2 regions of the Massilia varians genome follow, and region 2 is predicted to be linked to the other one. Evidence: riboswitches for the same ligand, from Rfam matches in the RefSeq annotation. Region 2 holds a riboswitch; the other holds the start of a gene.

Region 1 (3,402 bases), 740 kb from region 2:
GCGCGCACGGTGACGACGTTCTTCGGCACCAGCACCATCTCGCGGCCGGCATTCGGGCCGCCGGTGAACTCGGCGTCCACGCGCTGCCACTTGGCGGAGAGGCGCAGGTCCGGGGTCAGGGCTTGCTGGCCCTCGAGCTCGAAGCCCTGGCGGCGGGTCGGGTCGAGGTTGGTGTTGGCGCCCCAGCCAATGGTCGGGTCGTAGAAGATCTCGTCCTTCAGGCGGTGGCGAAACAGGCGCGCGGTCAGCTGGCGGTCGGCGCCGCCGGCACTCACGCCCAGCTCCAGGTCGCGCGAGGTCTGCGGCGCCAGCACCTCGAGGCCCGCGCGCAGGCTGTTCTCGTCGACGTTGGCGATGCGGTAGCTGCGGCCCAGCTTGGCGAACACGGTCACCTGCGGCATCGGATCGACGCTGCCTTCCAGCGACCAGGCATTGACCGACTGCCTGCGGTGCTCGTTCACCACCGGCGGGAAGGCCAGCGGGTCGGAATAATCCTTGGTGAAGCTTTCGTGGCGGCCACCGATCGCCAGGCGCGCGTTTTGCAGCACACCCTGCGACGCGTTCCACAGCAGCTCGTTGCGCAGGTAGATGGCGCGCGAGTCCTGCTCGGCGTCGCCCTGCGAGAAGTTGGACGCGGTCTGACGTTCCCAGCGCGCCAGGTCGATCCCGACCACCAGTTCGTTGCGCTTGTCGCCCAGGGCGGCCGTGTGGCGCAGGCGCGGCGAGAACTGGGTCTGGCTGGCGTCGTAGGCGACACGGGTGACGCCGCCGGTGTAGAAGTAACTGGCGGCGACTTCGCGTTCGCGGTGCGCCAGTTCGGCGGCCAGTTCGAAGCCGCCCACGCGGTGCTCGACAAAGGCACTGATGCGGTCGGTGTCGAGGGTGCCGGAGTCGTCCGGCGTGGAGGCCTGGCGCGGATCGGCCAGGAACTGGGCCTCGGTGAGCGAACCCGGGAAGCGCGCGTCCTGGCGCGAGCGTTCGAAGCGCAGGCCGGCGCGGCCGGCGCCGTAGGCATACTGGACGCCGCCGCTAGCGGTCTTCTGCTTGAACTCGCTGTTGGCGCGGTAGTTGTCGGTGCCGCGGTCGGCCAGCGCCAGGTCGAACGACAGCGGACCGGCGCCGTGAGTCAGCGAGGCGCGCAGGTCGTGGGCGTCGAAGCGCCCCGCCTCGGCGAAGACCGAGCCGCGGGTGCCGTTCCCAGCGGCCCGGCGCGTGATGATGTTGATCACGCCGCCGGTCGCGCCTTCGCCGTACAGCACGCTGCTGGCGCCGCGCTGGATCTCGATGCGCTCGACGGTGTCGACCGGGATGCTCGACAGCACCGCATTGGTCAGCTCGTTCTCGTTCAGGCGCACGCCGTCGACCAGGATCACCAGGTTCTGGGCGCTGTTCGCGCCGAAGCCGCGCAGGTCGAGCGCGAAGTCGGGCGACGCGTCCAGGCTCTGGCGTCCGTAGACGCCGCCGACCTTGCGGATCGCCGCATTGACGTCGGCGGCGCCGGAGCGGCGGATGTCCTCACGGGTGATCACGGTCGCGCCGATCGGCGCACTGGCGGCCTGCGCCGGGAAGCGCGCGCCGGTGATGACGATCGACGGCAGGGTGTCCTGGGCAAGGGCGTCGGCGGCAAGGATGGACAGCGACAGGGCGCAAGCCAGCGCGAGCGGCTTCACGACCGGCGCGCTGCGTGGTACGACAGCAGATTTCATGTTCGGATGTTCTCGGTAATGGCACCGACCTGCGTCCCCGCACGCCGGAGTTCAACGGAAGGCGCCGCCATGCTGCTCGCATGCGCTCGCTTCCACCTGTCTGGCCGGTATCCGGGCTTGCAAGACGGACCGCCCCACCTTCCTATGCCGCCGGGCACAGTGGTTATCGAGGCAGCCTACAGCTTCGCGTATGCGAAGCCGTGCTTGTTGACCGTTGCGGGGGCAGCACATCTCGGCGCGGGCGCGCAGCGCCTTTGCCTCGTGTTTCCCGTTTAACTGCACATGCGGAGCGCATGCGCGGGCACCAGAACGGCGAGATTATAACCTGACAAGCTTTCCTGCATTTCGTTGTCGTATTTTGTGCTTCCATTCCCTGCGCATGGCAATTCGCCGATGTTCTGGATATAGTCGCGCTCATATAAATACAACATCGACAACAGGGAGTCCTGCATGCAGATCAAAAGAAAGCGACAAGGCCTGCGCGCGCTGGCATGCGCCGCACTGCTGGCCTTCGGCGGCGCCGGCGCCTGGCTAGCCCAGGCCGACGCGCCCCCGCCCGCGGCCACGCCTTCGCTCGACGGCATCGCGCTGGCCGCGCCGAACGCCGCTGCCGTTACGGCGCCGAGCAGCCCGAATGCCTGGGGTGGCATCCGCAGCGGCGACCACGCGACCCTGTCCGAGCGCGTGGCCAGCTACCGCATCAGCGCCACGCTCGACCCGGACAAGCACGTGATCGCCGGCCAGCAGCAGCTCACCTGGCGCAACCGCAGCGCGGTCCCGGTACGCAGCATCTACATACACCTCTACATGAACGCCTTCGAAGGCGAAGGCAGCAGCTTTTTCACCGAGCAGCGCCAGCGCGGCGAACGTTTCCGCAGCGGCGCCGAGATCGGCGACGGCGAATGGGGCCACATCGCGCTGCGCAGCGTGAGCCAGGGCGGCGCCACCGTGCCATGGCGCTTCGTCCAGCCGGACGGGGGACCGCCCACCGACCACACGGTGGCGCGCCTCGACCTGCCCGAGGCGGTCGCCCCCGGCGCCTCGACCACGCTCGACATGGCCTTCACCACCCAGCTGCCGCGCGTGATCGCGCGCACCGGCTACTACGGCAGCTTCCACCTGGTGGCCCAGTGGTTCCCGAAGATCGCGGTGCTCGAACTGCCGGGCGAGCGCGGCGCCACCGCGCCACGCTGGAATGCGCACGAATTCCACATGGAGTCCGAGTTCTACGCCGATTTCGGCAGCTACGACGTGAGCCTGACCGTGCCGAAGGGCTATACGGTGGGCGCGACCGGCGCGCTGCAGGGTGCGCCCGTGGAGAAGAACGGCTTGCTGACGCACCGCTACGTGCAGCACGACGTGCACGACTTCGCCTGGACTGCGGACAAGCGCAGCGGCCGCCCGCTGGTGGAGACCTGGACCGGTCCCGGCAGCCCGATCGTGACGGTGCAGGTGCTGTACCCGCAGGAATACGAGGCCAGCGCCAGGCCGGTCATGAAGGCGGCCAAGGATTCGCTGGCCTATTTCTCGCGCAAGCTCGGCCCCTACCCCTACCGCACGCTGACCGTCGTGATCCCGCCCTACAACGCGCAGGAAGCCGGCGGCATGGAGTACCCGACCTTCATCACCGCGTCCGGCTATGCGGCGGTTCCGCCCAAGTCGCTGCAGGAATATGAACTGGACGCCGTGACGATTC
Region 2 (3,402 bases):
CGCGTCCGGGCCGCCACCGTCACGCCTTCGAGCTGGGCCCGGTTGACGTTGTAGGCGCAGCTGCCGGCGCGGCCAGGGCAGGGCGTGGCGGAGACAATCATGTCGGTCAGGCGATTGCGGAAGTACGTGGCGTCGAACTGCACGCTGCCGGCGTCATAGCGCAGGCCGGCTTCCCGGTTGCGGCCCTGTTCCGGACGGTTGGTCGGCAGGCCGTAGTTCGGGTAGTACAGTTCGTTGAAGGTCGGCGCGCGGAAGCTGGTGCCGACGCTGGCGGTGGCGCGCAGGCCTGAGCCGAAGTCATAGCCATAGCCGGCGGCTCCGGTGTTCTTGCTGCCATACACCGACGAACGGTCGTGGCGGGCGCTGACATCGAACAGGTGGGCGCCGCGCCTGGCCGAGTAGACGGCCGCGTAGGCATTGGTGGTGCGCGAGCGCGACAGGTCCGCGGTGGCGCTCGATTCCACTTCCTCCTTGCGGTGGCTGTAGAGCAGCTGCAGGGTATCGGAGCCGAGCGCGATGCTGTTCTGCCAGGTCAGCTCGTCCTGCCGGGTGTCGATCTGGCTGGCGCCGGATGGGGCGCTGCTGGTGAAGCTGCCCAATTTGTCGTCCGAGCGCGCGTATTGCAGGGTGCTGCGCCAGGCGGCGCTGAACTGGCCCGTGGCATAGACCGCCGCCGTGTTCAGGTCCTGCTCGTTATGGACGTCGTAGGCGCCGCTGCCGCTGTCGTACTGCGCGCGCAGGTCGCTGTGCAGGAACTGGGCGCCGACGTCGAATGTCGGGGTCAGCGCGTAGGACAGCTGGCCGTTGGCGTTGCGGCGGCGGTAGCCGTCGTCGTCCGGGTTGAAGCCGAAGGCGCCCGGGCGCGTGGCCGAGAAGCCGTCCGACTCTTCCTGGCCGGCGCCGAAGGCATAGCGCAGGCCATTGGCCGCGCCGTGCACGCCGGCGTCGAGCTGGCGCGTCGCATTGCTGCCGGCGCCGACCGAGCCGCTGACGACCGGTCCGCCCTCTCCCTTGCGGGTGAAGATCTGGATCACGCCGCCAATGGCGTCCGCGCCGTACAAGGTGCTGAGCGGGCCGTAGACGATCTCGATGCGTTCGATGGCGCCGAGCGGCACCGCGTTCCAGGCGGCGACGCCGCTGGTGGACGAACCGATGCGCACGCCGTCCAGCAGGACTACGACGCCGTTGCTGTTGGCGCCGCGCAGGAACACGCTGGTCGCGGCGCCGGCGCTGCCGTTGCGGGTGATCTCGATGCCGCGCTGGCGCCGCAGCACGTCGGCCACCGAGCCGGCGCCAGAACGCGCGATCTCGTCGGCGTGGATCACGGTGGTATCGGCGATCACGTCGACCGCGCGCTGCGGCATGCGGTTGGCGGTGACGACGACCGAATCGAAGGTGTGGGCGACAACGGGCGACGCGAGGGCGAATGCAAGCGACAGCGCGGCCGCAAGCCGTGTTACAGGAAAGTTCATGAATAGCTCAATCAATAGACAACCAGCCGACGTCCCCGTAGGCCAGATTGATCAGAAGCGCGCGCGTGGCACGCTCCCACCTTTTGGCCGGTATCCGGGCTGGCAAGTGTGGCCGTCCGACCTTCCCATGCGTTCGCACAGTGGTCATGGAAGACGGTTTGCCGCGTAGCCCGAGGATCGAGCGCGGCACTTGCTTACCGTTGCGGGGGCAGCACACGTTGGCCTTGTTGAAGGGCTTCGTGTTTCCCGTTTAACTGCGGTCGTGAGCACGACCGCGAGCACCAAAACGCCGCCATTATACGCAGGGTCGCGCGGCGTTGTCAGTCTTTCAGCACGATGACTTCGCCGTAGCCGATGCGGTGGGAGTTGGAAGCGGCACGCAATGCGGCCTGTTCGATGGCGCCGCCGGCGTGCAGGGCGGACAGCAGGCGGATCGTGCCGGCGTGGCAGACGACGAGGGCGGGATGCCGCAGTTCCTGGCGAAATGCGGCGACGCGGCGGGCCGCCTCGAGCACGTTCTCGCCGCCGCCGGGACGGTAGTGCAGCAGGTCGGCGGCCCAGGCATCGACCTCGGCGCGCGGGATGGCGTTCCATGCGCGCATCTCCCAGGCGCCGAAATCCATCTCGGCCAGGCGCGCATCGAGCGTGACGGGAACATCGAGTGCGGCGGCAAGCCTCGCGCAACGCAGGAGCGGACTGGCATGGACGGGCAGGTCCCCCGGCAGGCCGGCCGCGCGCAAGCCGGCGGCGACCCGCTCAATTGCTTCGATAGATGTCGAAACGTCGGACCTGCCGTAGCAGATACCGGGCGCGACGTCCGGCTGCGGATGGCGGACCAGGATCAGCCCCATCGCTTATGCGAGGGCACCGTGGCCAAGCGTAGCCAGCACGGCGAGGTAGATGGCGACTTCGGCCAGCTGCTGCACGGCGCCGAGGCAGTCGCCGGTATAGCCGCCGATGCGGCGCGCGAACTTGCGGGCCAGCCACCAGGTCGCCGCGATGCTGGCCACGAGCGCGGCAAGCAGGGCGCGCAGGTCGAGCGCATCGGTCATCAACAGGATGGCGGCGGCGAGGGCGACGGTTGCGGCGGCGATCGTGAACTCGGCCGTCGTCATGCGCTCGGCCAGCGGCTTGGCCTTGCCTTCGGCGCGCGCATATTCCATGCGCCAGATGAGCGAGGTGGCCGCAAGACGCGACAGTGGATGGGCGAGCAGCAGGGCGCCGATGGCGCTGCTTGGCGGCAGCATCGCCAATGCGCTGCACTTCGCCCCGAGCATGCACACGACGCCGATGGCGCCGTAGGCGCCAACCCGCGGGTCCTTCATGATCTCGAGCACGCGTTCGCGCGTCATGCCGCCGCCGAGTCCATCGCAGGTGTCGGCGAAACCGTCTTCGTGGAAGGCGCCGGTGGCATAGATGGTGGCCGCGGTCGAGAGGACCGCGGCCACCGGGGCGGGAAGGACCAGCGCCGCCGCCGCGTATACGCCGGCGGCGATCGCGCCCACCACGAGGCCGACCAGCGGGAAGTAGCGCGACGCATGATGCAGCCACTCCTGCTCGAAGCCGACCCAGCGCGGGATCGGCAGGCGCGTGAAGAACTGGACCGCGATGAAGAACAGGCGCAGCTGCCGCATGGTGCTTACTTTGCGCCGGTGCTGACCTGGGCCGAGGCGAAGGTCGCCATCTCGTTCAGGAAGTTGGTGGCGGCATGCAGCAGGGGCAGGGCGAGTGCGCTGCCGGTGCCTTCGCCCAGGCGCAGGCCGAGCTCCAGCAGCGGCTCGGCGCCGAGGGCGTCAAGCATCAGGCGATGACCGTTTTCGCTCGACGCGTGGGCGAAGACGCAGTAATCGAGGATCGCGGGCTGCAGGCGGCTTGCCACCAGCAGGGCGCTGGTGACGATGAAGCCGTCGATCAGCAGCACCTTGCGCAG

Evidence for each region. Region 2 has a riboswitch for cobalamin ahead of MasN3_RS04985 (TonB-dependent receptor domain-containing protein). Riboswitches for the same ligand answer to the same signal wherever they lie in the genome.
Region 1: another riboswitch for cobalamin. It lies ahead of MasN3_RS08355 (TonB-dependent receptor family protein); the one in region 2 lies ahead of MasN3_RS04985 (TonB-dependent receptor domain-containing protein).

The regions. Positions count from the first base shown of each region.
Region 1 is NZ_AP026966.1:1,821,409-1,824,810, reverse strand. It holds gene MasN3_RS08355 (TonB-dependent receptor family protein) at 1-1,706, opposite strand, end outside; cobalamin riboswitch at 1,792-2,030, opposite strand; gene MasN3_RS08350 (M1 family metallopeptidase) at 2,157-3,402, shown strand, end outside.
Region 2 is NZ_AP026966.1:1,078,809-1,082,210, forward strand. It holds gene MasN3_RS04985 (TonB-dependent receptor domain-containing protein) at 1-1,472, opposite strand, end outside; cobalamin riboswitch at 1,541-1,773, opposite strand; gene MasN3_RS04990 (histidine phosphatase family protein) at 1,793-2,323, opposite strand; gene MasN3_RS04995 (adenosylcobinamide-GDP ribazoletransferase) at 2,327-3,106, opposite strand; gene cobT (nicotinate-nucleotide--dimethylbenzimidazole phosphoribosyltransferase) at 3,112-3,402, opposite strand, start outside.